4 regions of the Bacillus sp. MN7755 genome follow, and region 3 is predicted to be linked to each of the others. Evidence: predicted binding sites of a transcription regulator. Region 3 holds the regulator's gene; each other region holds the start of a gene.

Region 1 (7,813 bases), on a different contig from region 3:
ACAGCTGTTTGTAGTCATTCAAATTTTGAACTAGTGCAATCTTTAGGAGCTGATAAAGTAATTGATTATACAAAAGAAGATTTTACTAAGCAGGGGGAATACTATGATATTATATTTGATGCTGTTGGAAAACATAAAAGATCCCTTGGAAAAAAAGCATTAACGCCTACTGGTGTATATGTCTCTGTTAATGGCATGATGGCAAAGGTCAGTAAAGAAGATATGTTTCTACTAAAAAAACTAACTGAAACAGAAAATTTAAAACCCGTTATTGATAGAACTTACCGATTAGAAGAAATTGCTGAAGCTCATATATATGTAGAAAAAGGGCATAAAAAAGGGAATGTCTCGATTATCTTAAAATAAAATATATTCAGAAAATAACGTTGACAATTCTTTTTGTAAGATTTACTATTAGTACCATATTAAAAAACTACATACACATACTCTTATCAAGAGTGGCGGAGGGACTGGCCCGATGATGCCCGGCAACCGAGCTTATGACGTATAAGCTAAGGTGCTAATTCCTGCAAAACGAGTTTTCGTTTTGGAAGATAAGAGAGGAACCTATTTTGTCTATTCGGCACCTCTCTTATTTTGAGAGGTGCTTTTTATTTTGAAACGTATATTAAGGGGGAATTATAGATGAAAAAGGTATTATTGAGTATTGTAAGTGGGGCGGTACTATTATTAGGCGCATGTAGCGGGGGTTCAGATAAAGAGGTAAAAGCGTTAGATGAGAAAAAGATTACTGTCGGCGTAACAGGTGGACCGCATGAACAAATTTTTGAAAAGGTAAAAGAAGTGGCAGCGAGAGACGGACTCGAAATCGATATAAAAGTATTTAATGATTATGTAGCACCAAACGTATCTTTAGATGAAAAAAGTCTCGATGTAAATAGCTATCAAACGAAATCATATTTAGACGTATTTAAATCTGAACGCAATATGAAATTAACTGAAGTATTTTCAACTGTAACATTCCCTATGGGCGTATATTCTAAAGATATAAAAGATGTAAAAGACTTAAAAGAGGGCGATGCAATTGCTGTACCAAATGACCCAACGAATGAACTTCGCGCTTTAAAGCTATTTGAAAAAGCAGGGGTTTTAAAAGTGGATCCAAAAGCTACAGAAAAAGCGACTGCAAAAGATGTAATTGAAAATCCAAAAAAATTAAAAATCGTTGAATTAGAGGCATCTCAATTGCCAACACAACTAAGTGAAGTGAAAGCAGCTGCAATTAATACAAACTTTGCATTAGGTGCAAAATTAAGCCCTGCGAAAGATTCTATTTTCCGTGAAGGAAAAGATTCACCATATGTGAACTGGGTCGTTGTTCGTACTGAAAATAAAGATGATGCTATTGTAAATAAATTAAAGAAGGCTTATCAATCTAAAGAAGTAAAAGAATTTATCGAGAAAAAATTTGATGGTTCTGTTTTACCGTCTTGGTAGGAGCTGAGGATAATGATTGAATTGAAAAATGTATCCAAAGTATTTACAACAAAAAAAGGGAATGTGGAAGCTCTTAAACCTACTTCCCTTCAAGTAAAAAAAGGTGAGGTATTTGGAATCATTGGATATAGCGGCGCTGGTAAAAGCACATTAATTCGCTGTGTAAATTTATTAGAAAAACCAACGACAGGAAACATCATTGTAAACGAGCAAGACTTAACAACACTGTCGACAAAAAAACTAGCAAAAGCGCGACAAAAAATCGGAATGATTTTTCAAGGGTTCAATTTACTTAAAACCGTTACCGTCTATGAAAATATCGCACTACCTTTACGCCTTGCTGGCATTTCAAAAGTAGAAATTGAAAAAAGGGTGGAAAAGTATTTACGTATTGTCGATCTTTTTAATCGAAAAGACGCCTATCCAAGTGAGCTTTCTGGTGGTCAGAAACAACGTGTGGCCATCGCTCGTGCACTATCACATGAACCGGAAGTGTTATTAAGTGATGAAGCGACAAGTGCTTTAGATCCAGAAACAACTGATTCTATTCTTGATTTGTTATTAAAAATCAACGAAGAAATCGGAATTACGATTTTACTCATTACACATGAAATGAATGTTATCCAGCGTATATGCGACCAGGTTGCTGTTATGGAACAAGGGGCTGTAGTCGAAAGCGGGACTGTGAAGGATATTTTCACAAACCCACAACATGTAACAACAAAGAAATTTGTAAATAGTGCCTTTGCAGCGAAAATTCCAGAAGAGGTACAAAAAGAGCTACAAAGTACCGGGGAAATCGTAACCCTTTCATTTATTGGCACTACTTCAGGGGAACCTGCTTTAGCTGTTGCCACAAAACGTTTCCAAGTATATCCGAATATTTTATCCGGTAATATTACACAATTAAAAAACGAGGCATACGGGAAACTTGTCGTTCATATGCAAGGTGAACAAAATGAAATTCACTGTGCTTTATCGTTTTTACAAGAACAAGGAATCATCGTAGAAGGAGGTAGAACAGACTATGGGAAACAAGTCCTTTTTGGATGAATGGGGTAAAGTCATATGGGAAGCAACCGTTCAAACATTTCAAATGACATCTATTTCGCTGTTAATTTCTATCCTTATTGCGTTACCACTTGGCGTCACACTTGTTTTAACAAGACCTGGTGGACAGCGCGAAAATAAAATCATCTACCCTATTCTAAATACAATTATTAACATCATTCGTTCTCTTCCATTTATCATTCTATTATTCTTCATTTTACCTTTTACAAAGTTTCTAATGGGGACCTCTATTGGTGTGCAAGGTGTGATTGTACCACTTGTCGTATTTACAGCTCCTTATATTGCACGTTTAATGGAAACGGCTTTATTAGAAGTAGACCGTGGTGTTATTGAAGCATATCAAGCAATGGGAGTCTCTACTATAAAAATCATTTGGCATGTCATGGTGAAAGAAGCGCGTCCCTCCCTTGTACTTGGATTAACAATTGCAACGATCGGCTTAATTGGCGCAACAGCAATGGCTGGTCTTGTAGGTGCTGGCGGGCTAGGGGACTTAGCATATCGCTTCGGACATTTACGCTATGAACCTGAAGTAATGTATGCAACCGTGTTTATTTTAATTATCCTCGTTCAAGGATTACAGTCTTTAGGAAATGGTGTCGCACGAAGATTGAAGAAAGATTAAAAAAGAAGGTATCTCACCAAAATGAGATACCTTCTTTTTATCTTTTGAATCCACCTTCTGAATGAATAACTTGCCCCGTAATCCATTCTGCTTCTTCACTTACTAAAAACTTAATGAGCCTTGCTGCATCCTTTGGCTCACCAATTCTGCCAAAAGGAAACATTGGTTTTAATCCTTGCTTTATCTCTTCATTCATCCATCCTGTGTTAGTTGGCCCTGGATTAATTGCATTCACTGTTATTCCTAAATGGGCCACTTCCGCCGATAACGTACTAGTAAGAGCATCAATAGCTCCCTTCGTTGTTGCATACGCAAGTTCTCCTGCCATAGGCCCTTGAAATTGCCCCGAAGTCATATTCACAATTCTACCACCAGATTTCTTATCAAATCCTCGGGCAAATTGACTACTTAACAATGTTGTAGCACGAACATTTACCATGTAATGCTTATCCAAATCTTCAGCAGTCAAATTAGAGAAATCATTATTCGTAGAATACGCTGCATTATTAATTAATATATGAGGGTACCCTAGTTGTTCAGTAACTTTATTTATAAGCTCTTTCGGTGCATCATTCTGAGTTAAATCTAACTCCATACTCGATACTTTCACACCGTTTTTTAGCAACTCTTCTTTTAATTGTATTTGTTCACTTTGATCAACGCCCCAAGGCATCTCTTTATCGTAAGCTGTCCAATATGTAAAAAATATATCGTATCCCGCTTCAGCTAATTCTTTACAAATCGCTGCGCCTATACCATCTAAACGACTTACACCTGTAACAACCACTACTTTATTTTTTAATTGATTCATCATATACTCCTCCAATTTTAAAGGATGCATATTTTATATAAGAGATATAAATTTCCCTACATACGTATCTATCCTTACAAAAGGGATGTACAAGCCAAATATGCAGTCCTTGCATGATTTATAGATAGCTAAATAAACCCTCACTTATGAGAGAAAAATTCATCTATCTAATTTCTAATCATTACAAATTCATCCACATATTGAGTCCTTGTCTCCTTTCCATATCTCTCTATTTCTATCATACCAATATGACGTAATACTTCAAATGATAAAAAAATAAAAGTCACTATTTCATGCCAAATTCCTATCAATTTTACTATATTATAATATTTAAATAATGGAAATAATTAGAAAAAATGCTGGTAAATATTGACTAGCCTTCTTATAATAAAACATGGGGCTAATGTGAGAATTTAGTTTTAAACAAATAGGGGGAAGAAACATGTCAAAAAAATTACTTTCTTTATTTTCTGTAGTAATCGTAGCAGCTTTTGTAATAACTGGCTGTGGTCAAAGCGATACGACAAATAAAGAACAAAAAGAAAACAAAACAGAAAAAACGGATACAACGAAAGAAAAGAAAACTGAAGAAAAAAAATCCGAAGACAAGAAAACCGAAGATAAAAAGACGGAAAATACCGCTACTAGCTCCAGCGATTATTCTAAACTGATTTCCTACATGGAAAAAGAAACAGGCGGGAAAACAAAAGTTCTTTTTGAAAATAAGGAACCACAAGTCTATAAAGCTGAAGATGTTTCAGTATTAATGAATAGTTATACATTAGTTGAATTAAATGGATTACATACGGACTTTAACATTCCATTTAACCGTCAAACAGAGGGCGGAGTTATTCTTGTGAACTATAGCGTAAAAAATAGTTCAGCTAAAGATATCTATTATATGCCAGCATTAGACATATCGTTTACTGGTGCACAGAAAGTATATAGTAACTATAGAGATTTAATTCCAAAAGAAGATCAACTGCCAACTAAGCTTGCTCCAACGAATGATTACTTAGTAAAAGCAGGAGAAACTATTTCTGGTTATATCGCTTATCCATTCGGAAAAGATGATTTAGAAAAAATTTCTAGTCTCTCAACAGTCTCAGTCAATGTCCCGACCGCACAAGCTAATAAAGGGAAATTTGATGCCCCAATCGGAAGCCCTGGAAACTTTTCATTAAGTTTAAACAAACAAGGCTCTGAAAAAGTTGCAGCAGATAAAACTTTCTACCAAGATAAAGCTACAGCTAATAACATGGGCGATAAAAAAATGTTAAAAGAGAAATCAAGTATTAATAACAGCCAAGAATTAGGCGCTGTTAATGTTACATTAGATGGATACCAATTTACTCAATTCACACCAAATTCAGTTGAAGCTCCGCGCTTTGCAAATTTCAAAAATGGTATTGTTCTATTAACAGTACAATTCAAACTTGATAACAAAGATACACAAGACGTTTCACTATCTCCTATAAGCTCTACATTAAGAGTGAATGATGGTACACAATATACAATTAACGAAGGTATGCTACTAAATTACGACTATAACGCTTCAGTCAAAACGGGAACATCTGGAGAGTTACTGCAAGTATTTATTTTAGATCAAGAGCAGTATGAAAAGATTTGGAAAGACAAAAGCTTTGAGATTGAGTTAGGACCTATGAGAAATAAAGAAGCTAAAGATATTTCACAAGGTAAAAAAGCGAAATTTACATTACCTAAATAAATTACTAAATATATAATAGAAAAGGCATATAACATATGATTGTTATATGCCTTCTTTATTTTTATAAAAACACTATTTTTGTTCACATTATATCCATTGTGAATCTTCTCACAATGGATATATAATAAACTTGTAAATACAATATTGGAGGGATTTCAATGGTTATCAATTTTTTAAGAACTGATAAACGTGCTGCTTTCATATTATTATTTTTACGGCTTTACATAGGATATGCATGGCTTGCTGCTGGGATAGGTAAAGTTTTCGGACAATCCTTTGACGCAAGTGGTTTTCTAAAGGGCGCTATTGCTCAGGCGTCAGGTGATCACCCTGCTGTGCAAGGTTGGTGGGCAGATTTCCTTCAACACTTTGTTCTTCCAAATGCAGACCTATTTAGCTTTTTAGTTCAATGGGGCGAAATTTTAGTAGGTCTAGGTTTGATTTTAGGCGGATTAACAAAAACAGCTGCATTTTTCGGAATCATAATGAACCTTTCATTTTTATTAAGCGGAACTGTTAGTATAAATCCAAACCTGCTTATTTTAACTATGTTCATTTTAGTTGCAGGACAGAATGCTGGACGTATTGGATTAGATGGCTATGTTTTCCCTAAACTTTTCCGTAAAAACAACCATGAAACATATAAATTAAGTAAAACTGCGTAGTAACAGTTTAATTTTAAAATATAAATAAGAAAAAGAGCCTGATTATAGGCTCTTTCTTATTTACTCCAAATCTTATAATCATTTAAATCTTCTCAGTAATGATTTAAACGCAGTTTACAACAAGCTGACTCGGTTGCACAGCAAAAACACCTGTGCCGATATCCATTATATAGTACTAAAAATCTTTCATACTTTCTCCAAGAATATAGTGTGAAAACCACATCAAATTCTGCTTCATAATGGCTACATGAATTCCTGGCTGATCCGAACTATATGCCATTCCTTTAAATATAATTAATTCTGTATCAACTTCCATATCTCTTAATCCTTCATATAGCTCATATGCATTTGTAATTGGAATTCTTACATCCTTTTCCCCATGTTGAATTAAGGTAGGCGTACAGGCTGATTTAATATATGTCATTGGTGATGTTTTCTTATATATATCTAGATCATTCCATGGAGTATCTCCTAAATACATTCTAATAAAGTAAGGGATATCTGTATGTACATAATGGGTACTCCAATTAGTAATTCCACCCCCCACCGAAATAGCTTTAAATCTACTACTAAATGTAGAACAGAAAGCCGATATATATCCCCCATTACTCCATCCCATAACTCCTACTCTATCTTTATCTACAATCCCTTTTCCAACTAGTTTATCCACTCCAGATACAACATCATCATAGTCAGCAATTCCCTGTTTTCTATAGTTTGCTTTTAAAAATTCATTACCATAACCAGAACTTCCCCTGTAGTTTGGTTCTAAAACGATAAAGCCTTTTTCAACAAACTGTTCAATCGGATATTTCTCATTAAAACAGTCTGAAAATATCGGAAAGGATGCCCAAGCCGGACCACCATGAATTACTACTAATAAGGGATATTTTTTATTTGCGTCAAACTCTACAGGGGTTGATAAAACACCCTCTATTTCCAGGCCATCACTACTTTGCCATGAGATGATTTCCCTGTTACTTTTAAGCCTTCCTTCGAAAAAGCTATTTTCATTCGTTATTTTTTTATCATCCAAATAGATTTCAAAAGTTTCATTTGTTATAGCCTTATTATAGGTTATATGATTTCCATCCCTTGTTATGGAAGCATCCATTATAAAGCCATCTACTCTTTCGCTTAACATTTCCACAGTACCATCCTCACATAGCAATCCAATGAGGTAATTCGTTTTATCCTGCCATCTAATTAAAATTCCTTTAGCTGTCCACTGTAATGGCATAACCGTACTATCAAAATCTGTTAAAGGCTGAATTATCTTTCCACTATTCATATCATATATCTCTAATGTACTCTCTTGTATATGGTTTTTATAGTAATCCTTCTCTCTTATGCTTGCTGAGTAACATATTTTGCTGCCCTCAGGAGAAAAGTAAACACTCCCTCCCAACAACTTATCTATATTCATCTTTTGTAGTTCCCTAGATTCAATATCT
Region 2 (7,813 bases), on a different contig from region 3:
ATATGTTAGGTAAATCATTCTCGTAAGAATAACTAGGATCAGAAATATACGGTATTAAGAACCATATGATAATAAAAGTAAGCAGGCTTGCAGCATAACTAATTAAAAATTTCCCCAACGTAATCATCCTCATAATTTTCTAATATTATCTTCATTATATGACATAATGTTCTATTATTAATAGCAAGACTACCATCCACGAAATTGCTAATTGAATGAAATAAAAAAAGACGCATTTAAATGGATGCGTCTTTTGGCGATGTTTCTTTTGTGAAATCATATAAAGCAATCGCGCCTAAAATAACCAATATACTTTCAGGGGCATCTAACAAAATAGTTCTCCAAGTTTCTGATATTACCCATTTAATACCTGCTGATTCAAGATATGCTTGAAAATAACCGATTGTAAAATCAATTACAAATAAACATACAAGTAATGTTAGACCAAACCGAATTAATTTCTTGTTTTTAAACATGTAACACCTCTCAAAATTCATTGGATATTTCTGTTTTCAGTTCTTTATATACAAAAATCCCTATATTTAATTTTAACATACAAAATATCCCAATAAATACAATATGCATATTTGCATATTTCATAAATATTGAGGAATTACTTTTAATAAAAAATCCCTACAAGTGTAGAATAAACTAGCTTTAGCAATGCAAACAATTAATCGCATAAATAACGAAATCATTTGAACCACTATATAGACAATCCCAGCCCTTGAAATAAGGGGAAATCCACGTTCCTGGCTACCTACCATAATGAATAACCCGCCGCATAACGCTACAACGGATGCGATAGCACCGACAGGTAAGAAATTACTGCAAAGAAAAAGCCATGTATACACATGACTTTCATAGCATAAGTAATAATCAAAATCCCTTTTTCTTCATCAGCAATTTTTGCTTGCTGACACTTTTCTGAAGCTTTCCTTTTCCCCATCTCTTTAGAAGGTATTCGAATCCTAAGAACATAATATTCGTCCTCTACTTTTTCAAACAGGCATTATAATTTTAAAAACTATCTTTCTTTTTCCCATGATATTCGAAATTCTCCACCATGATCTTCCGTTTTAATTTTAACCTTATATGTATCATCCTTAGATACTTTAATGCTTTTTTTACCTTCGCCACTATTAAATTCTAGTATAGTATTATCATTTGAATCTACAACATAAGCAATTATAGTTCCTTGTTTAGTTTTATCAGTAAAAGAAAAGATCCAATTCTCCCCTTTTTTAACTTTCCTATCTTGAGTTGCAGATCCAGTAAATTTCCTATAGTCCCCCGATATACTACCAGATACGCTATCTGAAGAACCATGAACCTTACCACCAACAATCGTTCCCTCTCTTGTAAAACAACCACTAAGAACCACCAAACATAGAACAAATAATAATGTATTTTTAATAGTTTTCAACATCATTCCCCCCTTATTCTCACAATAAATACCCCCTATTTACATTCAAAAAAACTATAGCATCTATAATATTATTTTAACTCTTCACGCAACTTCATTTACATATCCAGTAAAAATCACCTCTGATATATGTTCATGATTAAAAAACATATTATATTCAGTTGAAATATTTCCGATAGGATAATAACAAGCTATATACTCCCAAGTTTCCTTAGTTTTTGAATCTTCTTCTTTTCATTAATGGCTGTTCCCATGTTTTAAACCTCACAACTGAATAAATCGGAAGTAATGTATCTTTCACTACCTTTTCCATTTTAATTCACCACTTTATTTAATGAAAAATTTACCTATTTTATATAAAATAAAAAAACTAATAGGAACTGTAATTAAATATATTAATGAAAAGATTATTTTTTCTTTTAAATTATATGTAGCATCAAACATTGTAAAAATAATAGTACCAAAAAAACAAATCACAAAAAGAACTTTTAAATTTTTTTTCAAACTTTCTAAAGTCATAAAAGATACTCCTTTTTACTTTATCTCTACTTCAACACCTGTATCCACAAGACTAGCTCTAGGTTCCCAAGGGAAATTCATTTTAAATCCACTTAAACTTATCTTTAGTGAACTACCGGCTTGTCCAAGTGAAGCTGAACCACCAAGATGTAAATCATGATATCTATACCCACTTCATATTTTGGTAAAGAGGCCTCCTCCCCAAGTTCAAAACCATTTTTATCTATTTTATCAGCAACTTCTGCATTCCCCATACTTAAACTAGCTTCTACATAAAAAAATAAGAAGCCTCGTTTACAGGCTCCTTCATCATCTATTCAAATAATCTGCGATGGTTTGAAATACGACGATGTACATATTATGAATACTTTCTTCTGTATTTCCGCCATTAGATAAACCAACTGCCCATTGTTGCCCTTCACCACTTCCGATATTTGCAAACCCTTGCGTATACATGGCATTTACATCTTTTCGGGCACTGTTATACTCTATCCCTTTTGTAATAAAAATCGAATATGATTTATCTTGTAAACCGATAAAAAACACTGGTTTCTTTAGCGATGAAAATACATTTTTATACTGATCTGTTGAGGCTTCTTGAAAGTGAGCTTTCATTATTAGAAAACCATCCACTTCCTTAGATTTCTTTTCCAGTTCCTCTAACTTCATTTCCTCAAACTTTACATTCCTAAACGTATCTTTCGGTTTTTCTCCAATAACTCCAATTACGAGTGCTCTTCCGTTATATTCTAATTTCTCTCCTTCTTTATCCTTTGCACACCCAGCACTGACTAGGCATATCAATATAAAAACTAAGAAATACGATAAACGCTTCATTTAGCACCCTCCCCTTCTTTTCAGTCAAGTGACAAAAACGTAAGGTGAATTCAAGAAAATGTAAGTAAAATCGATAGCCCAAATTACGTTTCTATATTATAATCAATTGAATTTACTTACATTACTAAACATAGGAGATTATTATGAAGAAATTTAAACTTTCATCTTTTCTTCCGTTAAGTTATATACTTCTACTCGTACTCGTAAGTCCCCTTTACGATGTATTAAATAAATCTACTGTACACGCAGTAGATGTCACAACTGTAGTAGATGATTGGATTCCATTTGTGAAAGCATTTATTATTCCTTATTTACTTTGGTTTCCTTACTTATACGGCGCACTTATTTATTACTGCTTTGCCGATCGAAAACAATATTATGTCACTTTAAGTAGTATCATTCTTGGAAAACTTGCTTGTTTTTCTATTTATTATTTTTGGCAGACAACTGTACCACGTCCAACAGTCGTTGGGACAGACGTATTTTCCGAACTAGTCCGCTATATTTATAGTATCGATCAACCAGTCAACTGTTTCCCTAGCATTCACGTTCTTACTACATTTGTTATTATGTTAGCTGCCTTTAGACGTAGAGAACAACATGCTTTTGAATATTACATTCTTACCTTCTTCGGTACGCTTATTATTTTATCAACGCTATTTACGAAGCAACATGCATTTGTAGACGCCATTTCTGGAATGACGCTTGCAAGCATACTTTACTTCGGCGTTCAGCTGTTATTAGCAAAAGAAACAGTACGTGTTCCAGTAAAACAAAATCATAAAATGTAAAAAGCAGACTGTGGCTTCTCAGTCTGCTTTTCTCTATATAAAAGGAGATTTTCAATTTAAGATTGCGGTACAGTCATATCACCAGAGTGAATACGACCTGCTTTTTTAAGAGCAATGTAAAGTATATAAGAAACAGCTACTGGAATGACGATATAAGTGATTACCATCGCTGGGACAACTTCCCATCCTTCGCTGGAAATTAAATTAATTGGTGCGATAAGAGAACTTAATCCAAGACCTGCAATTTCTTTTCCTGCTTCCAGTTGGAAAATTAATGCTGATACTGGACCAACTATCGCACTGGCGACAACAGTTGGGACGAGAATCATTGGATTTTTAGTGATATTTGGCAGCTGTACTTTCGGAGTACAAAGAGCTTGAGCTAATATACCACCTAAATTGTTTTCTTTCGCAGAGATGACAGAGAATCCGATAAACTGAGCAACGCAGCCTGCAAGAGCAGCACCACCTGCAACACCGTCTAAGCTAAGTGCAATCGCTAACGCAGCTGATGAAGCTGGAGAGATAAGTAATAGTCCCCAAACGACTGCAATGACGATAGAAGCGATAAACGGGCTACCAGCTGAACTATCTTTAATGAAAGCTCCAACTGCATTTAAAACAGGAGTAATATTATGAGATAACCAAATACCTATTAAACCAGAACCTAATATTGCCGCAAATGGAACGAGCATCATATCTAACGCAGTTTTTCCACTTAAACGTTTACCAATATATACAGCTAAAGTTGCTGTTAATAATGCACCAATTGGTTCACCTGTTTTAATAATTAGACCTGCTTCAGTAATTGAAATGGATCCGGCACCAATCGCTCCAGCTACCATAGCCGAGAAGATTACAAGTCCATTTGCACCGAGCATAAAAGCAATTCCGGCACCAATGGCTGGTGCCATAAGTGATTTTGCAACAACTCCGATTGTAATAAGCAACGGAATATCAACAATTCTTCCTATATTTTCGATTAGTAAACCAATTCCAAGGGATACGAAAATACCTTGTGCGATTCCAGCTGATGCTTTAAATACACGAGACATTATATATTCCTTCATTTGTTTCACCTTCTCCTATAAGTTAGTAACCAATTGTTTTCATATAGTCACGTAAAATATCGTTTGATTTTGCGAATCGAGATTCTTCATCCTCTGTTAAATTTAGTTCTACAATTTCTCTTATACCATCTCTAGTAATAATAGCTGGTACTCCTGTACAAATATCATATTCACCGTACTCACCATCTAAAATAGCTGATACAGCAATTACACGGTGATCATCGTTAAAGATTGAGCTCGCAATATATGCTAAAGAATTTCCGATTCCGTAATAAGTAGTACCTTTTCGTTTATAAATTTCCCATCCAGCTTTTGCAGTCTTCTCAACAATTTCATCTAAATCTATTTCACCAAATCGGTCTTTTTTCTCTTCTAAAATTTGCAGAATTGGTTTTCCACCAACAGTTACGTGTGACCAAGCAACCATTTGAGAATCACCATGTTCTCCTAATGAATACCCATGAATACTACGAGGATCTACATGTAACATTTCAGATAAAATTGTTCGTAAGCGAGAAGAATCTAGTGATGTACCAGTACCGATCACACGATTTCTAGGTAATCCAGATAATTTCCACACTTCATATGTAATAATATCAACTGGGTTCGATGCAAGTAAGAAAATACCATCAAATCCACTTTCCATTACGCCTCCAACAACACTTTCCATAATCTTCGCACTCGCTCCTAAAGTATCTAAGCGACTTTGTCCTGGTTTTGGTGCTGGTCCTGCTGTAATAATAACGATGTCCATATCTTTGCAGTCTTCATAACTTCCTGCATATACTTTTGTTCTTGTATTTGTAAAGTTAATGCAGTGTGATAAATCCATTGCTTCCCCAACTGCACGTTCATGATTTATATCAATTAATAATAGCTCTTCGCAAATGCCTTGATTGACAATGGAATATGCACAACTTGATCCAACTAATCCAGTACCGATAATTGCAATTTTTCTTGTATTTCTTTTCATAGCAATCTCTCCTAATTGATCATATAATCTATTTCTTTTGTTCTTTACACTCCTAATTATAGAGGTTCCCACGATAGAAACCATGGATACTTTGTGAAATATCGAACAAACTTTTTGTCCTTTTTGTGAATTGTTATATTCCATTTTCGTCATATTTGTTACAACTGGAAAAATATTTATTATGTATTTATTGACATATACAAAAAGAAAACGAGCGAATCCATTTTCGCTCGTTTTTTCATCCTATTATTCTGCACTTAATTGACTTTTTAATTGCTGTACAATCATCGGATTAGCTGGTGCTGCTGGCTTATAATAACTCTTTTGCTTTGCGTACTCATACATATTACGTTGGCGCGCCTCATCTTGATTACGAATTTGGATTAACGTTTGATGTAACTGTTCATTATCAGACTGAGCAATATAATTTGCATAACTTGTTAAACTTGCATTTAATCCTGCTAAATAATCATTTACCATATCTTTTTCATTCATTTTCCGCTTCCTCCTATCCTAGGAAAGTCATTAATTGCTGTTTCGTATTTCGTGCATCTTGCGCATCTTTTTGTAGCATTTGTTTCAGTTGTGGATCTGTACACGTCTGTGCATACTGCTCCAACTTGTTAATAATTGTTGCGTGTCCACCAATTAAATGACGTAAGTTTTCTACTTCAAGCTCTGTTAAGTTTTGCATAGAATACTCCTACCTTTCTTTATTTGTTCACTGTTAGTATTTAGCTCTTTTTTGATTGTATACATAAATTAACTTTTTCACGTGCATACAAAATAAAAGATGAATAGCTAAGCCATTCATCTTTTATACTGGTTATGTATTTATTTTTATAGAGATACAATCATACTTATGCTCACAAGTAAGTTCCATACAATGTGTAAAATAATACTAGGTATAATAGATTGCGTCTTTTCGTATAACATTGCAAATACTATGCCCATAATCGTTGCCGTAATTAGAAGACCTCCATGAAGAATTCCAAAAATGAAGGAAGAAATAATGATACCAACTAAAAAATTATATTTCTTTTCTAAAAATCGATATAAAATACCTCGAAATAGAATTTCTTCTTTAATCGGTGTAATGATAGCAACACTTAACACATATATAATACTTTGTATGCTATTTTGAAGCCCTAAACTCCCTAATTGTTTCTTTTGTTCTGCTACACTTTCAAAACTAAACACATGTAACATTAAATATTGTGATAACGCAATGACAATAAAACCAATTAATAGATATAAATATGTCTTTCCATTCTCCAAAACGGATACATCCCAAATATATTTAATAAAATGAAGAACTGGTTTATAAGCTAATAAAACGATGGCAACAACAGCTGCATCTATTAAAAGGAAATAGTACCCCTCTAAATTATCACGCAACGCTTCCTCACCATAAATTCCAAAAGCTAAACCGAGGAATAACCCTCCTAGAAGTAAGAACCCTAAAATGGTTGCTATCATTACAAATAGATTTTTATATGTTATATTTTCTATATTTCTTTCCACACTATACGCTTCTACCACTGTTTCCCTCATACTATTCCTCCATTTGTTTTCATTTTCCTTAATAAAAATCCTTTAATGTAAATATAAAGATAATATAACGAAACTTTCAAAAAGAATAATATGCAATTTTACATATTATGAAAAATTTATATTCTATAGTTTTAGGAATCAGATTGCTATATAATAATTATTATATGAAGTTTCAAAAAATTTCTATCCACCATAACCCTCGCATCATATAAAACTTATTAGCTAAAGGAGCAATGAACATGAAAACACATGACTTCCTTACAGAAATCCAGAAGGGCTCTGAACCTAATCCCTATCAAGATCCTATCGTATTCAGTTTCGTTTGCCTTTCCTTAGCCATATACACATTTTTCAAACCTGCAAAATAATATCATTTAATGAGAAAAAGCCTACCATTCTTTTGGAATCATATGTACTAAAAAACCTTAGAATCACTTCTAAGGTTTTTAGTTGCCTCGCTTCTTATTCACTCTTTCATTCCATATAATCCTTTAATAAACGTTTCCAATAATACATGTAAACTTGTATCTAAATCTAATGGCAGACCAAATCCGCCCTGCTGTTCAATCGACGCAAATCCATGACAAATACTTCTAAATCCGCGTGTCGCATGAAGTGCATTCTCTCCTTCTAAATCGTACTG
Region 3 (7,813 bases):
ATCGAATTCAGAAGTTGTTTCTTCTAATTGCGCACGGATTTGACCAATGCGAGCTTCGATTTGTTGTGAATTTCCAATACCTTCAACTACAGTTGTGTTTTCTTTCGTTACAACAACTTTACCAGCGCGTCCTAAAGATTCAACTGTAGCAGATTTTAAGTCACGGCCTAATTCTTCAGTGATTACTTCGCCACCAGTTAAGATTGCGATATCTTCTAGCATTGCTTTACGACGGTCACCAAATCCAGGAGCTTTAACAGCTACTACATTGAATGTACCACGAAGTTTGTTCACTACTAATGTAGCTAACGCTTCGCCTTCTACATCTTCAGCAATGATAAGAAGTGGTTTACCTTGTTGTACCACTTGCTCTAATACTGGTAAGATTTCTTGAATGTTAGAAATCTTTTTGTCAGTAATTAAGATGTATGGGTTATCAAGAACTGCTTCCATCTTATCAGAATCAGTAATCATGTAAGGAGATGCATATCCACGATCAAATTGCATACCTTCTACTACGTCTAATTCTGTTGTGAAGCCTTTAGATTCTTCTAAAGTAATAACGCCGTCGTTACCAACGCGCTCCATTGCTTCAGCAATTAATTGACCTACTTCTTCGTCAGCCGCAGAAATAGCAGCTACTTGTGCGATAGAAGATTTACCTTCGATTGGTTTAGAAATCGTTTTTAATTCTTCAATTGCAGCAGTAACAGCTTTTTCGATACCTTTACGAAGACCCATTGGGTTCGCACCAGCTGTTACGTTTTTAAGACCTTCACGAATCATAGCTTGTGCTAATACAGTTGCAGTTGTTGTTCCGTCACCAGCTACATCATTTGTTTTGCTAGCAACTTCTGCTACTAATTTCGCACCCATGTTTTCGAATGCATCTTCTAATTCAATTTCTTTTGCGATTGTTACACCATCATTTGTAATAAGTGGTGAACCAAATTTTTTCTCAAGTACAACGTTACGACCTTTTGGTCCAAGTGTTACTTTTACTGCGTTTGCAAGAGTGTCGACACCGCGAAGCATCGAACGACGTGCTTCTTCACTAAATTTAATATCTTTTGCCATAATAATTGACCCCCTTGGATTTTTTAAGATTTATATAATTAACCGATAACTGCTAAAATGTCACTTTCACGTAAAATCAAGTAGTCTGTACCTTCATATTTCACTTCAGTACCTGCATATTTTGAGAAGATGATAAGATCACCTGCTGCTACCTCTAAAGCAACACGCTCACCATTTTCAAGCACTCGACCAGTACCTACTGCAATAACTTTACCCTCTTGTGGTTTTTCTTTTGCTGTGTCTGGTAATACAATACCACTTGCTGTTTTTTCTTCCGCTTGAACAAGCTCAATTACAACGCGATCACCTAATGGCTTTAGCATGAACAATAACCTCCTCATTTTGTTATGTAAATTTTATTTATTAGCACTCAAGTCACCCGAGTGCTAACACACTTATAATAATAAATAATCTCAATTTCTTTTGCAAGTAAAAAAATCATAATTTTTTCGCAAATTACGCTATAAACTTTTCTATATAGAGTTCCTCTTCTTCTACCTTTACTATATGAATCGTTGTTTCCACTACTCGTATGTTACAATATGAAAGGACACCCTAAGTTGTTTTCGCTACAAACACAACTTTCTCCTGTCTTCTATTATAATTTCAAATAAGGATTTACAAAAAAAACATAATTTAAGTAAGGTTTATATCGTAGGTAGCATATTTACATGTTATCCTACCTTATCTCATACACTAGAGTTAGAAAGGATGGTTAAACCATTTGAAAAAACAATATTGGTGGGTTATCGTTACATACATTTTAATGCAGTTATCATCAATTGCTGGATTACCACTTCTTCTGAAAACTGGACTTTATGATAACAGGGGATTTACTAGGGAAGAGAAATTTCAACTCATAACTGGTCACTGGGCGATCATTAGCTTCTTTATTGCATTATGTATCGTACTTTGGTTACTTAGAACAGATATTCGCGACAGACATTTAGATAAGATGCGTTCTACTGTTCCAGCTACGATTGGTTGGATTTTTATCGGGTTCTTCTTAGCATTTTTCTCGCAAAGTATTGCTGGCATGATCGAAATGTATGTATTAGGTATTAAACCTGGATCTGAAAATACAGCGAGACTTATGGATATCGCAAGAACGACACCTTGGTTCCTTATCGTTATTTCTATAATCGGACCTATTTTAGAAGAAATCGTATTTAGAAAAATTTTATTTGGTACACTTTATAAGAAGTTTAACTTCTTTATTGCCGCTATCATTAGTTCCCTTGTATTTGCGGCGATTCATTTTGATTTTACTCACTTATTGGTATACACCGCTATGGGGCTCGTATTCGCCTTCTTATATGTAAAAACGAAACGTATTATCGTTCCAATTGCCGCTCATGTTGCAATGAATACATTAGTTGCAGTTGCTCAAGTTTTAGTAAGTAACGAACAAATTCAAGAAATGATTAAAGAAGCTGAAAAAATGCAAGGCTTTATCGGAGGATTTTTAGTATGAGAAACTCACCATTGTTCATGGCTGCATTGTACTTCCTTCTAGGATGTATCTTTACACGCTTCGCCATTACGAACGTAACAGATACAATCTGGAATATGTGGACAATACTATTTGCAGTTATGGCAACGATTGATTTTAATTTGGCACTTCGCCTTATCTTAGTTAAATTCACAAAGAAAAAACAATAATAAAACGCAGAGGTCGCTTCCTCTGCGTTTTATTGTGGATAATTTTTCAAAAAGTAAACAAGTGTTTGTAACTCCACTGCTAAATCAATATGATGAATTCTTATATTGTCTGACACATTTAAGCGTGCTGGTGTGAAATTCAAAATACCATGCACATTTGTTTCTGCCAATCTATCGGCTACAGATTGCGCTACTGTAGCGGGTACTGTTAATATTGCCACTTGTATATCAGTTGATAAACGTTCTTCTAATTCATCTAAGTGATATACAGGAATGCCTCCGATTTCTGTTCCAACTTTCTCTTCACTAACATCAAACGCCATTTCAATTTTTGTATTATTATTTTTCGTGAAATTATAATGTAAGAAAGCGGTCCCTAAATTACCTACTCCAATAAGCGCTACACGTGTTATATCATCTTGGTCGAGTGTTTCACGGAAAAATGATAATAAATAATTTACGTTATATCCATATCCTTTTTTCCCTAACGCTCCAAAGTATGAGAAATCTCTTCGAATTGTTGCGGAATCAACCTTTACCGCTTCACTTAATTCGGCTGATGAAACACGTTGCTTACCAGACAGAGATAAGTTTTGGATAAATCGATAGTATAGAGGCAATCTCTTAGCAGTGGCTTGTGGAATTTTCTGCTGCTCCATATAACCTCTCCTCTCTTCCTATCTTTATTCATATGCTTTAATCAAATACAGAAGTTTAGCACTTATTAAATTCCTTGTATAATAGAAAGAAGAAGTATTCTCTCTGTATTTTAAACTATACACTATTTTTAGTATGATTGAGAAATATAAACATGGCAAAGTTAAGAAATTATTTGAGGTGAAAACATTGATTTTATTACAAGTAAACGCGCTTTCGAAATTATACGGTGCAGAAACGATTCTTGCAAACATAAAATTGGAAGTTCAAACGAAGGATCGTATCGCATTAGTCGGACGAAATGGAGCCGGAAAATCTACATTATTAAAAATAATAGCTGGTGAGCTATCTCATGATGGTGGCGAAATTATAAAACCGAAAGATGTCTCAATCGGATATTTAGCCCAAAATACCGGGTTAGAAACGTCTTTAACAATTTGGGATGAAATGTTAACCGTCTTTACACACTTGCAACAAATGGAGACAAAGCTTCGAAGGCTAGAGCAAGAGATGGGAAAAGAAGAAAACTTTTCAAACGAGGCTACATATGAAAGATTATTAGCTGATTATGACCAATTGCAATTAGATTATAAAGATCAAGGTGGCTACCAATATGAAGCAGATATCCGTTCGATTTTAAGTGGTCTTGGCTTCCCAGTTGAAACGCACCAGACGACGATTTCCACATTAAGCGGTGGACAAAAAACACGATTAGCTCTCGGTAAATTATTATTAACGAAACCAGACCTACTTATTTTGGACGAGCCTACAAACCATTTAGACATCGAAACATTAACATGGCTTGAACAATATTTACAAGGTTATCCTGGCGCAATACTAATCGTTTCCCATGACCGTTATTTCTTAGATAAACTCGTTACACAAGTATATGAAATTTCGAATAAAGAAAGTAGACGATTTGTTGGTAACTACAGTAAATATTTAGACTTAAAATCAGCACTATACGAGCAGGAAATGAAACGTTATGAAAAACAACAAGATGAAATCGCTAAGCTGGAAGACTTCGTTCAAAAAAATATAGCTCGTGCATCTACGACAAAACGTGCGCAAAGCCGTCGTAAACAATTAGACCGAATGGAATTATTAACAAGACCATTAGGTGATTCTAAGTCAGCTTCCTTCCACTTCGATATTGAAAAACAAAGTGGAAATGACGTTTTACAAGTAAAGGATGCAACCATCGGATATGATGAGGATCCGATTATTGAACATGTAACAATGCGCTTAACTCGCGGGGATAGTGTTGCTTTAGTTGGTCCAAACGGAATTGGAAAATCCACATTATTAAAATCACTTGTGAATAAGTTACCCCTATTAAATGGTGATGTTTCTTTCGGATCCAATGTATCTGTTGGCTATTATGATCAGGAACAAGCTAACTTAACATCTTCGAAGCGCGTATTAAATGAATTATGGGATGAATATCCTCTGCAACCTGAAAAGGAAATTCGCACGATACTAGGTAACTTCTTATTCACAGGGGATGATGTACTAAAACCAGTATCTTCTCTGAGTGGTGGACAAAAAGCTCGGTTAGCCCTTGCAAAACTTATGATGCAAAAATCAAATTTATTAATTCTCGATGAACCTACGAACCATCTTGATTTAAATAGTAAAGAGATTTTGGAGAATGCTTTAATCGATTATCCAGGTACTCTTCTATTTGTCTCACATGACCGCTACTTTATTAATCGTGTAACGACAACCGTTGTTGAGTTATCAACAGAAGGTGCACAGGAGTATTTAGGGGATTACGATTACTACGTTGCAAAGAAAAATGAGATGATCGAACGTGCGGAATTAGAGCAAGAAGATGAAGCACCGGTTCAAAAGACAGTTGCACAAGAAAAATTAAATTATCTCGAAGAAAAAGAGCGCAAAAAATTAGAGCGTCAACGTACTCGAAAAATTGAGGAGCTAGAACAAAACATTGTAGTATTGGAAGAAGAAATTGCTACGTTAGAAGATCAACTTTGCTTACCAGAAATATATGCAGATTATGAAAAGGCTAGTGAAATTACAACAAAAAAACAAACACTACAAGAGCAACTCGATGCTTGTATGGCAGAATGGGAAGAATTGCATTTATAAGAGTATGAATAAGGAGGATGTCTCATAAGTCGGGATTTTTGACTATGTGACATCCTTTTTGTTTTCTAGAGCGAAGCAACGTCATCGTACATGAACGTTTTTTGAATATGTCCATCGTAACTGGAACTATATCAACGATTCGACACCAAGTATCGATTTACCGACAAAGTTTGACATCTATACCAATTCGCAAATTAAAAGAAGATTATCTCGAAATATCTTTTCAGATATTCACCATTATTTTATTTCCCGAAAAAGGATATATTCAAAGGTCAGACTTCGTTTGATTTATCCACAACGTTATACACATATCCACCTTTAATATATAAACACAGAAATAACTTTTCCACATTATCCACAATCACTAAAAAAGTTATTAACATTTTATATACACAGTAAAAGCCACATTATCAACAGATAATATGGCTTTTATCCACAAGCTGTGGTTAATTTTGTGTATAACTATGCTTCAATATCTAATCCTGGATTTGCATTTAAAGCTAATGTAGCACGTTTTCCTTGTTCATATGCAATCGTACCTGCCGCTGCAATCATCGCTGCATTATCTGTGCATAAAGATAACGGAGGAATAATTAGCTCAATATTTTCTTTTGGCGCAAATTCTGCCTCCAAACGTGTGCGAAGTCCTTTATTCGCAGCAACTCCACCAGCGAGAAGCAGTTGTTTTACATTATACGCTTCTGCTGCACGAGATGCTTTCGTTACCAGCACATCTATTACACTCTCTTGGAAACTTGCTGCTAAATCTTCCGGTGCAATTTCGATTCCTCGTTGTTTTGCGTTATGCACAGTGTTGATAACTGCTGATTTCAATCCACTAAAGCTGAAATCATACGAATCCGGTTCTAGCCATGCACGAGGCAAATCGATTGTTGGTTCTCCTTCGTGTGCAAGGCGATCAATATGAGGCCCCCCTGGATATGGCATGGATAACGTACGAGCTACTTTATCATATGCCTCTCCAGCTGCATCATCTCTTGTTTCACCAATTACTTCAAATGAACCATGCTCTTTCATATAAACAAGCTCTGTATGTCCACCAGATACAACAAGTGATAGTAGTGGGAACTGAACTTCTTTTACTAAACGGTTTGCGTAAATGTGACCAGCGATATGATGAACACCAACTAGAGGAATATCATGTGCAAAAGCTACTGCTTTCGCTGCATTTACCCCTATTAAAAGCGCTCCTACTAAACCAGGCCCTTCTGTTACAGCAATTGCATCAATATCATCAAATGTGATATTTGCTTCTTTTAATGCTTCTTCTAACACAACTGTAATTTCTTCTACATGATGACGGGATGCAATCTCTGGTACAACTCCACCAAAACGTTTATGACTTTCAATTTGTGATGCAACGACATTCGCAATAATTTCCGTTCCATTTTTAACAACCGCTACTGCTGTTTCATCACAACTTGTTTCAATGCCGAGTATAATCGTATTTTTTTCCATTATATATTCACCCACATTACGAGACCATCTTCCTGATTGTCTGCATAGTATCGTTTACGAATTCCACCATTTTGAAATCCGTATTTTCTGTATAACTGTTTTGCTACTTCATTTGATACACGTACTTCAAGTGTCATCGTTTTTACTCCTAGAGCTTTCGCTTCGGAAATAACTTCTTTCAATAAAGCATCTCCTAGCTTCTGACCTCTGTATTCTGGTAAAATGGCTATATTTGTTATATGTAATTCATCAATAATTATCCACAATCCACAATACCCAATTACACGACCATCTTTTTCTAGCACAACATAATGTGCATGTTCATTCATCGTTAACTCACGGTGAAAGGCATCTGCAGTCCAAGGAGTTGAAAAAGATGCTACTTCAATAGCTACAATTTGAGCAATATCATCGAATTCCATCTTTCTAAATATCATATCCATCTTCTGCAAGCTCCTACTTGTTTTGACTTTCTAACCACTTTGTTTCAGCTTCAGCTAAACGAAGATAACTAGGAACAAATGAATGTACATCTTGTTCTGCTTTTTGTAATCCTAAGAACGCTAACTCACTTGGTCTTGGGTTATTTTTAGTGAAAGGAGCAAATACAGCTTGATCGCCTAAATGTTCGATAATTGTTTCTTTGTGCAGTTTAACATCGTTACCAATAAATAAAACAGGCTTTCCTTTATCTTGTAACATTTGCAACCAGTCTACAATAAGGATGATTCGGTCTTCTTCTATAGAAGTTAAATTCTCTCCTTCATATGTATATAAGCCAGTATAAATTTGTCCACGTCTTCCGTCGAATAAAGGACAGATTAGT
Region 4 (7,813 bases), on a different contig from region 3:
GTAATGCACCGTATAAAGAACCAATTAGTCTTCGTGAAATATGAGGTGCCATTAAACCGACAAATCCAATTCCTCCAGCAAAAGCAACCGCACCGCCAATTAAAGCTGTACTAAGTAATAACATGAATATGCGTGACTTCGTTAAAGGAACACCAAGTCCTATCGCAATATCATCCCCTAGCTCTTGCGCATTTAAATGTCTAGCAGCTATAAATGATATTACCGTTAAAATGAGAACCCACGGCGCAAGCACCATAACGTTTTGCCATGAAGACCCGTAAACAGTGCCTGTAATCCATACATTCGCTTGACTCGCTTGGTAAATTGGCGCTAACAACATAAACAAAGTCGTTGCCGCTTTCGTTAATGCCCAAAAGCCAACACCAATTAAAACAAGACTAATCGGTGATAATCCGTCATTTCTCCATGCAAATAAATATACAAAAAGTGCTACAATCGTTGCCCCAACAAAAGCTGCTAACGGCATATAATGAATGCTTACAGTTAGCGCATTATTTTTATCACTAAATATAGCTAAAAATAATACAACTGCAACACTTGCACCACCTGTAATCCCGATGATATCAGGAGAAGCCAGTGGATTTCGAACGAGACCTTGTAAAATACATCCTGCTACAGCAAGTGCGATTCCTACAAGGATGGCAATTAAAATACGCGGCATACGAAACTTATTTACAACCATATTGGACATCGCATCGCCATTTCCAGTGATTGCTTGCCATACATCATAAGGAGCAATTTTCATGTCTCCCATACCTGCACTCGCAAAAAATAATCCTATTAAAACAACTAGTAAACTGAATAAGACGAGACAAGCTCGTTTATACATTAAAAACGAGAGCCCGCCTTTTCCTATACGAAACGGAATATACTTCTTCATTTGCTAAGCCCTCTCTTACGTGCAATATAAATAAAGAACGGTGCACCAATAAATGCTGTCATAACTCCTACTGGTACTTCTTGTGGCATAATGACATATCTTGCTGCTATATCAGCCAAGATTAGTAGTATTGCCCCTAACAAGCCGCTATACGGTACTCTCCATCTGTGATCTACTCCAACAAGAAATCTGGCAAAATGCGGGATAATAATTCCAATAAATCCAATTGGACCAGCAACCGCAACTGAACCACCAGACAACAGGACAATAATAAGTAACACGAATGATTTCATTAAAATTGTTCGTTGTCCAAGCCCCTTCGCGACGTCTTCCCCCATCATCAATGTATTTACTTTCCCTGCCATCATAATAGATGCGATCCAGCCTATTAATAAATATGGGAATACAGATTGTAAAATTTCTAACTTTCTTCCTTGCACAGATCCGGCAAGCCAAAATAATACTTCTTCAAGCGCCTTTTCATTTAACACAAGTAATCCTTGTGTTAATGATGAAAATAACGCACTAATTGCGACCCCTGCTAATGTTAACTTAAGAGGCGTTGTCCCTTCTTTTCCTAAAGAACTAGAAGCAAATACAAGTACAGCTGCAACTGCTGCTCCTAAAAAGGCAATCCACGTGAAAGCTGATAATGATGTCACGGAAAAAATAACAATTGCTACAACTATGAAGAAGGCAGCACCTGAATTTAATCCAATAAAATCTGGAGAAGCAAGCGGATTCTTCGTTAAAGTTTGCATAAGACAACCCGCAATGGCTAAACTAGCACCAACACTAGCTGCAATTAATGCCCTTGGTAGACGTACATTTTGAATAATAATATGTTCATTGGAACCATTGAAATGAAAAAAAGCATCTAATGCTAATTTCCAGCTCGTATTTGTATATCCGAAAATAATACTTCCCCAAATACAAATAATGACTGCAATGATCCCAACAAATAATCCAATCCATTTTGCTTGATTTGTTTTTAATAACATGCAGCGTTTCCCCTTCAATGTATAATGATACGTTGTAAGTGTATTTCAACTTAATTCTCATTGTCAACGGAAATGAGAATTATTTTCAGCCGTATATATTGACAATCAAAGAATAAAGGCTTAATATCATGCTTGCTATTGAAAAAAATTCTCAGTATGTAGGGGGTACATAATGAAATTCATGCAAAAGAAATCGTTTACAGTATTTGTATTTTTACTAGCCTTTTCATTACTTTTAAGTGCTTGCGGAAAGCCAAATACGAAAGAAGAATCAAAAGAAGATACGAAAAAAGAAATGATAACTGTGGAACATGCAATGGGTAAAACAGAAGTTCCTGCTAATCCAAAACGTGTAGTTATTTTAACAAATGAAGGTACTGAAGCTTTACTTGAATTAGGTGTGAAACCAGTTGGAGCTGTAAAATCTTGGACTGGTGATCCATGGTATCCACATATTAAAGATAAAATGAAAGATGTAAAAGTTGTTGGTGATGAAGGACAAGTGAATGTGGAAACAATCGCTTCTTTAAAACCAGACTTAATTATCGGTAACAAAATGCGTCACGAGAAAGTGTATGAGCAACTAAAAGCAATTGCACCTACTGTGTTCTCTGAAACATTACGTGGTGAATGGAAAGATAACTTCAAGTTTTATGCAAAAGCATTAAATAAAGAAAAAGAAGGTCAAAAGGTTTTAGCTGATTACGATAAACGTATGAAAGATTTAAAAGCCAAACTAGGTGATAAAGTAAATCAAGAAATCTCTATGGTTCGCTTCATGCCTGGTGATGTTCGTATTTATCATGGTGATACATTCTCTGGTGTTATTTTAAAAGAACTTGGATTTAAACGTCCTGGTGATCAAAATAAAGATGACTTCGCAGAGCGTAACGTATCTAAAGAACGTATTTCTGCAATGGATGGTGACGTATTATTCTACTTCACATTCGATAAAGGAAACGAGAAAAAAGGCTCTGAATTAGAAAAAGAATATATCAATGATCCTCTATTTAAAAATTTAAATGCAGTGAAAAATGGTAAAGCATACAAAGTTGACGACGTTATTTGGAATACAGCTGGTGGTGTAATGGCTGCTAACCTACTATTAGATGATATCGAAAAACGCTTTGTTAAATAATATTTCCCTAACCAGCTCCCCTTCTATGGAGCTGGTTTTTTTTCAATTCACTTAAATGTCACATTATTTCATTTTGTATTTTTATTCCCAATATGTTATATTATAAAAGTAAATAGAATATATTTTCTCTATATCAGAATAAATATTTTAATCTAAATTTTCTGATTAATCACTATTTTATTTTCTTTTAGAATTCAATTATTACATTTGAAAACGCTTATCATCTCGTTTTCAGGGCAAAATACAGTAACGGTTGAAGAAAAATAGAACTTTTTTAGAAATTTTCTTTCTATTTCCATATAATTCTATTGACTTCTAAATATTTTGTAAATTAAAATGATTACATAAATATCCGTTATACAGGATTAGGGGGAAACAAAAATGGATGCAGCTTTAAAATTAGACAAAGCTGGAGAGCAACAATCACCAAAAAAACATCCACCAGGGTTATACTTGTTGTTCTTTACAGAAGCATGGGAAAGATTTAGTTATTACGGAATGCGTGGCTTATTAGTTCTTTATTTAACAACGAGCTTAGTAAGCGGCGGTTTAGGATTTGATAAAGCAGTTGCCGTTCAAATTTACGGTATTTTCACAATGTTAGTATACTTCACACCAATTATCGGTGGTTGGTTAACTGACCATTTCATTACGAAGCGACACGCCATTACTATTGGTGGTATCATCATGGCAATTGGTAACTTTGTACTATTTTCAATGAACACGAAAACTGGACTATTTTTAGGATTAGGATTATTAGTTATTGGTAACGGATTCTTCAAACCAAATATTTCGACTTTATTAGGTCAATTATATAGCGAAAACGATTCTCGTCGTGATAGTGCCTTCACTATCTTCTACATGGGAATTAACTTAGGAGCTCTTATCGCTCCATTCATTTGCGGTTATTTCGCAGATTATAGATACGGTTTCTTAACAGCTTGTATCGGTATGATTATTGGGCAACTTGCCTTTAATTTCTTAGCACCTCGTTACTTAGGGTCTATCGGAACAACTGTTGTAGGTAAAAAGTCTAAAGAAAAAAATGCAAAAGCAATTGAGAAAAAACCTTTAACAACACAAGAGAAAAAGCGTACAACTGCAATTTTAATTTTAACTTGTTTCGTTGTATTCTTCTGGGCAGGATTTGAACAAGCTGGTAGTTCTTTAACACTTTACACGGATAAGTTCGTGGATCGTACAATTGGTGGATTTACAATCCCAACACCTTGGTTCCAATCTGTAAACCCACTATTCATTATCTTACTAGCATTACCGGTTTCAGCATTATGGATTAAACTTTCAAAAACGAAAAATGGTGACTTAAAAATCCCAACAAAAATGGCATTTGGTATGATCTTACTAGGGATTGGATATTTAGTTCTAACTTTAGCTGTATTAAAAACTGGTAGCGATGAAGGTAATATTACAATGAAAGCAAACTTACTATTCATTGTATTCACTTACATGTTCCATACAATTGGTGAATTATTCTTATCACCGATCGGATTATCTATGGTAAGTGCAATCGCTCCTGTTAAATTAGCATCATTATTAATGGGTGTATGGTTAGCTGGTACTGGCTTCGCAAACTTATTAGCAGGACAATTAGCTGCTTTCACTCAATCTTTAGGATATTTAGAAGTATTCGCAAGCATCGGTGTTATCGTAATCGTACTCGGATTAGTACTTCTTATGTTCTCTAAGAAAATTGCACATATGATGGAATAAATAAGAAGACGCTTCTAAAATTAGAAGCGTCTTTTCTATTACTTCTCCTCTAAAGCCGTCACGTTTACGTGAACGCTTTCTCCAGGATTAGATACATCATACACTTGAGCAATTCCACTCTGCTCGTCACAGCTCTCAATCCATACTGGTACGCCCTCATATGTAACGTCAATTCTACTTGAAGAAGATAAAATTTGTTTCACACGTTTTACATCCATACTATTACTCCTCCTTTTAGTTACTACACTCCTTTCTATCTTCTCTTTTCTATTTAGAATATATTCCGTAAAGCAGCATGTTAGTTAATAGTCATTTCTTCCACACATGCTAATATTTACTCTCTTGTTACCTTTATGACAAATAAAAAAGACGTATATTCCACACGTCTTTTTCCATAATATTCAAATTTTAAGAAAATAATGTTTTTACAACTTCACTTACTTTATCATTATGAATTTGATAATACACTTCTAATCCTCGTCTTTCAAAGCGCACTACTTTATTTTGTTTTAATTTTGTTAAATGTTGCGAAACTGTTGATTGCGGAATTTCTAACACTTCCTGTAATTGTGTTACATTACAAGTTCCACGTTGCATTAGTTCCATTACTAGACGCAGACGCAATGGATGCGCTAACGCTCTTAACATTTGTACATCTTCTTCTGAAATACGACATTCGAATTGATTTTGGCTCATAAAGTTCCCCTCATTTTCGTTTTTATTTTCTTTTTATTTATTTATATATCTGTTCTTATATTTCCTGTTACGACATAACTTTATCAACCTATAAAGCCGAAAAATTTTTCCATCTTTATCAGCAAAAAATTCAGGAAAAAATCCTTGCTGATTTTGAATATTATACTATATGATATAACGAAAAAGCAAAATAATGGCCTACGAATACTTTGCTTGTAAACGTTGTTTTATCAGGCTTTTTGTTATATTTTTACCTCATTGAAACGCACAGTAATGGTATTGTAAAATACCGTCTATAATTGATAACCTATCGTAATGTAGTTGAACCATATTTAACCTCTTTGTTACGCTAAAAGGAATTTTCAGTAAAAAGAGATGCTGCGGTATTAAAAATTTGTTTCTTATTTTTTATTCGTATTGCAAGCGGCTGGAATGTTGTGAGGAACTTCCTATTAAATACATATACCGTTCCTCATCACTAGATCCAACAGGACAGATACATGCTACGTATTAAAAATTTATACTCGATGCAAAAAACGGCATCTAATATACACCTGTAGGAAAAATACCATATTAATACGTAAAAAAATATGCAAATAATTCAAAAAGCACACTCAAATAAATTCGAGTGTGCTTTTTGTCCACTTTATGAACAAAGTATTTCTTTTAACACTATTATGGAATAATTATACTTTTTTACGTTGACAATAGTGTTGAAGGAGAATATACTAAGCATGTAAGTTGATTGTGAATAGTTTCACAAATAATGTGAATTTCTTCACATAAAATAGATAGGAGTTGTCATTATTATGAGTACTTGGACACAAATTTATGACCCATTAAACAATATTTGGCTATCTGCACTAATCGCAGCACTTCCAATTTTTTGCTTCATTATTTGTTTAGTGGGATTCAAAATGAAAGGTTACATGGCTGGTCTTTACAGTGTAATTGTTGCTATTATTCTTGCTATATTTGTTTATAAAATGCCTACAACTGCAGCAGTAGCATCTGCCGGATTTGGTGTTTTATCTGGATTTTATCCAATTTGTACTATCGTTATCGCAGCTATCTTCCTTTACAAATTAACTGTTAAAACAGAACAATTCAATGTCATTCGTGATAGCATTTCAAGTATTACAAATGATCAACGTTTACAAGTATTATTAATCGCTTATTCTTTCGGCGCTTTCTTAGAAGGCGCAGCTGGTTTCGGTGTTCCGGTTGCTATTACAGCTGCATTACTTGTAGGTATGGGCTTTAATCCATTAAAAGCAGCAGGTATTTGCTTAGTAGCTAATATCGCTGGTGGTGCTATGGGGGCTATGGGTATTCCAGTTACAGTACCTGCACAATTAACTGGAATAGATGCATTAACTGTCGGTCGTCAAGCAGTTTCCATTTTGCCATTCATTAGCATTGTTTTACCGTTCTTACTTGTTTCAATGGTAGATGGATTTAAAGGCATTAAAGAAACTTGGCAAGGTATTCTTGTAAGTGGTGTTTCTTTCGCAATTACTCAGTTCGTTGTAACTTACTTCTTAGGCGCTGAACTTACTAATATTTTCGCAGCAGTCATAAGTATGGTCGCTCTTGCATTATTCTTACGTGTTTGGCAACCAAAATCTTCTGCTAAAGAAGAAAAACAAGAAGAAAAAGAATCTCATACATTCAATCAAATTTTATATGCTTGGTCTCCATTCGTATTCTTAACTGCATTTGTAACAATCTTTAATTTAAAACCAATTAAAGCTTTATTTGCTCCGGATGGTCCATTAGCAAACTTAGTATTTAACATTCAATTCCCTGGTCTTCATAATCAAGTTATAAAAACTGCACCAATCACAAAAGCTGATACACCTTTCGCAGCGATTTTCAAACTAGATGTATTCTCTTCTACAACTACTGCGATTGTATTAGCAATTATCGTTTCACTTATCGTCTACCGTGTAAACGGCAAAATGATTAAAGAATTAATGATTGAAACAATAAAAGAATTAAAGGTTCCAGTATATACAATTTGTAGCGTTATCGCTTTAGCTTACGTAGAGAACTACTCTGGTATGTCATCTACACTTGGACTTGCATTCTCTTCTACTGGAAATGCATTCCCTATTCTTTCTCCAATCTTAGGATGGATTGGCGTATTCATTACTGGTTCAGTAGTATCTAGTGGTTCACTATTCGCACCACTTCAAGCAGTAACTGCCGATCAATTAAACATCGTCCCATCTACTCTCGTTTCATTAAACGTAGTTGGTGGCACAATAGCAAAAATGGTTTCACCACAATCTGTAGCAGTTGCTTGTGCGGCAGTTGGACTAGTTGGTAAAGAATCTGCTCTAT

Evidence for each region. The regulator Rex, encoded in region 3, represses fermentation and respiration genes when NADH is low (regulators of the CRP and FNR family bind a similar motif). The targets are predictions, from matches to a motif close to TTGTGAAATATTTCACAA.
Region 1: a site for Rex is predicted at 5,791-5,808, ahead of ACYVEC_RS11135 (DoxX family membrane protein). Genes of this name have one in related genera too.
Region 2: a site for Rex is predicted at 5,708-5,725, ahead of ACYVEC_RS00540 (L-lactate dehydrogenase). Genes of this name have one in related genera too.
Region 4: a site for Rex is predicted at 6,213-6,230, ahead of ACYVEC_RS04650 (lactate permease LctP family transporter). Genes of this name have one in related genera too.

The regions. Positions count from the first base shown of each region.
Region 1 covers NZ_BTRL01000009.1:10,630-18,442, reverse strand. The annotation lists gene ACYVEC_RS11165 (NAD(P)-dependent alcohol dehydrogenase) at 1-366, shown strand, start outside; SAM riboswitch class I at 447-561, shown strand; gene ACYVEC_RS11160 (MetQ/NlpA family ABC transporter substrate-binding protein) at 646-1,458, shown strand; gene ACYVEC_RS11155 (methionine ABC transporter ATP-binding protein) at 1,471-2,511, shown strand; gene ACYVEC_RS11150 (methionine ABC transporter permease) at 2,486-3,154, shown strand; gene ACYVEC_RS11145 (SDR family oxidoreductase) at 3,192-3,968, opposite strand; gene ACYVEC_RS11140 (DUF5068 domain-containing protein) at 4,408-5,694, shown strand; gene ACYVEC_RS11135 (DoxX family membrane protein) at 5,853-6,359, shown strand; gene ACYVEC_RS11130 (S9 family peptidase) at 6,535-7,813, opposite strand, start outside.
Region 2 covers NZ_BTRL01000001.1:81,835-89,647, forward strand. The annotation lists gene ACYVEC_RS00490 (hypothetical protein) at 1-118, opposite strand, end outside; gene ACYVEC_RS00495 (DUF3937 family protein) at 237-476, opposite strand; partial or broken gene ACYVEC_RS00500 (hypothetical protein) at 597-806, opposite strand; gene ACYVEC_RS00505 (hypothetical protein) at 1,028-1,429, opposite strand; partial or broken gene ACYVEC_RS00510 (DUF4176 domain-containing protein) at 1,511-1,739, opposite strand; gene ACYVEC_RS00515 (hypothetical protein) at 1,754-1,945, opposite strand; gene ACYVEC_RS00520 (hypothetical protein) at 2,050-2,199, opposite strand; gene ACYVEC_RS00525 (hypothetical protein) at 2,255-2,782, opposite strand; gene ACYVEC_RS00530 (phosphatase PAP2 family protein) at 2,926-3,573, shown strand; gene ACYVEC_RS00535 (PTS transporter subunit IIC) at 3,630-4,643, opposite strand; gene ACYVEC_RS00540 (L-lactate dehydrogenase) at 4,666-5,616, opposite strand; gene ACYVEC_RS00545 (spore coat protein) at 5,863-6,111, opposite strand; gene ACYVEC_RS00550 (hypothetical protein) at 6,125-6,310, opposite strand; gene ACYVEC_RS00555 (CPBP family intramembrane glutamic endopeptidase) at 6,457-7,170, opposite strand; gene ACYVEC_RS00560 (TetR/AcrR family transcriptional regulator) at 7,637-7,813, opposite strand, start outside.
Region 3 covers NZ_BTRL01000038.1:6,881-14,693, forward strand. The annotation lists gene groL (chaperonin GroEL) at 1-1,077, opposite strand, end outside; gene groES (co-chaperone GroES) at 1,116-1,400, opposite strand; gene ACYVEC_RS29920 (CPBP family intramembrane glutamic endopeptidase) at 1,802-2,551, shown strand; gene ACYVEC_RS29925 (YdiK family protein) at 2,548-2,739, shown strand; gene ACYVEC_RS29930 (redox-sensing transcriptional repressor Rex) at 2,769-3,398, opposite strand; gene ACYVEC_RS29935 (ABC-F family ATP-binding cassette domain-containing protein) at 3,586-5,508, shown strand; gene tsaD (tRNA (adenosine(37)-N6)-threonylcarbamoyltransferase complex transferase subunit TsaD) at 5,971-6,987, opposite strand; gene rimI (ribosomal protein S18-alanine N-acetyltransferase) at 6,987-7,430, opposite strand; gene tsaB (tRNA (adenosine(37)-N6)-threonylcarbamoyltransferase complex dimerization subunit type 1 TsaB) at 7,444-7,813, opposite strand, start outside.
Region 4 covers NZ_BTRL01000006.1:83,393-91,205, reverse strand. The annotation lists gene ACYVEC_RS04680 (FecCD family ABC transporter permease) at 1-901, opposite strand, end outside; gene ACYVEC_RS04675 (FecCD family ABC transporter permease) at 898-1,902, opposite strand; gene ACYVEC_RS04670 (ABC transporter substrate-binding protein) at 2,075-3,040, shown strand; gene ACYVEC_RS04665 (peptide MFS transporter) at 3,422-4,771, shown strand; gene ACYVEC_RS04660 (acid-soluble spore protein H) at 4,810-4,989, opposite strand; gene ACYVEC_RS04655 (ArsR/SmtB family transcription factor) at 5,180-5,467, opposite strand; gene ACYVEC_RS04650 (lactate permease LctP family transporter) at 6,277-7,813, shown strand, end outside.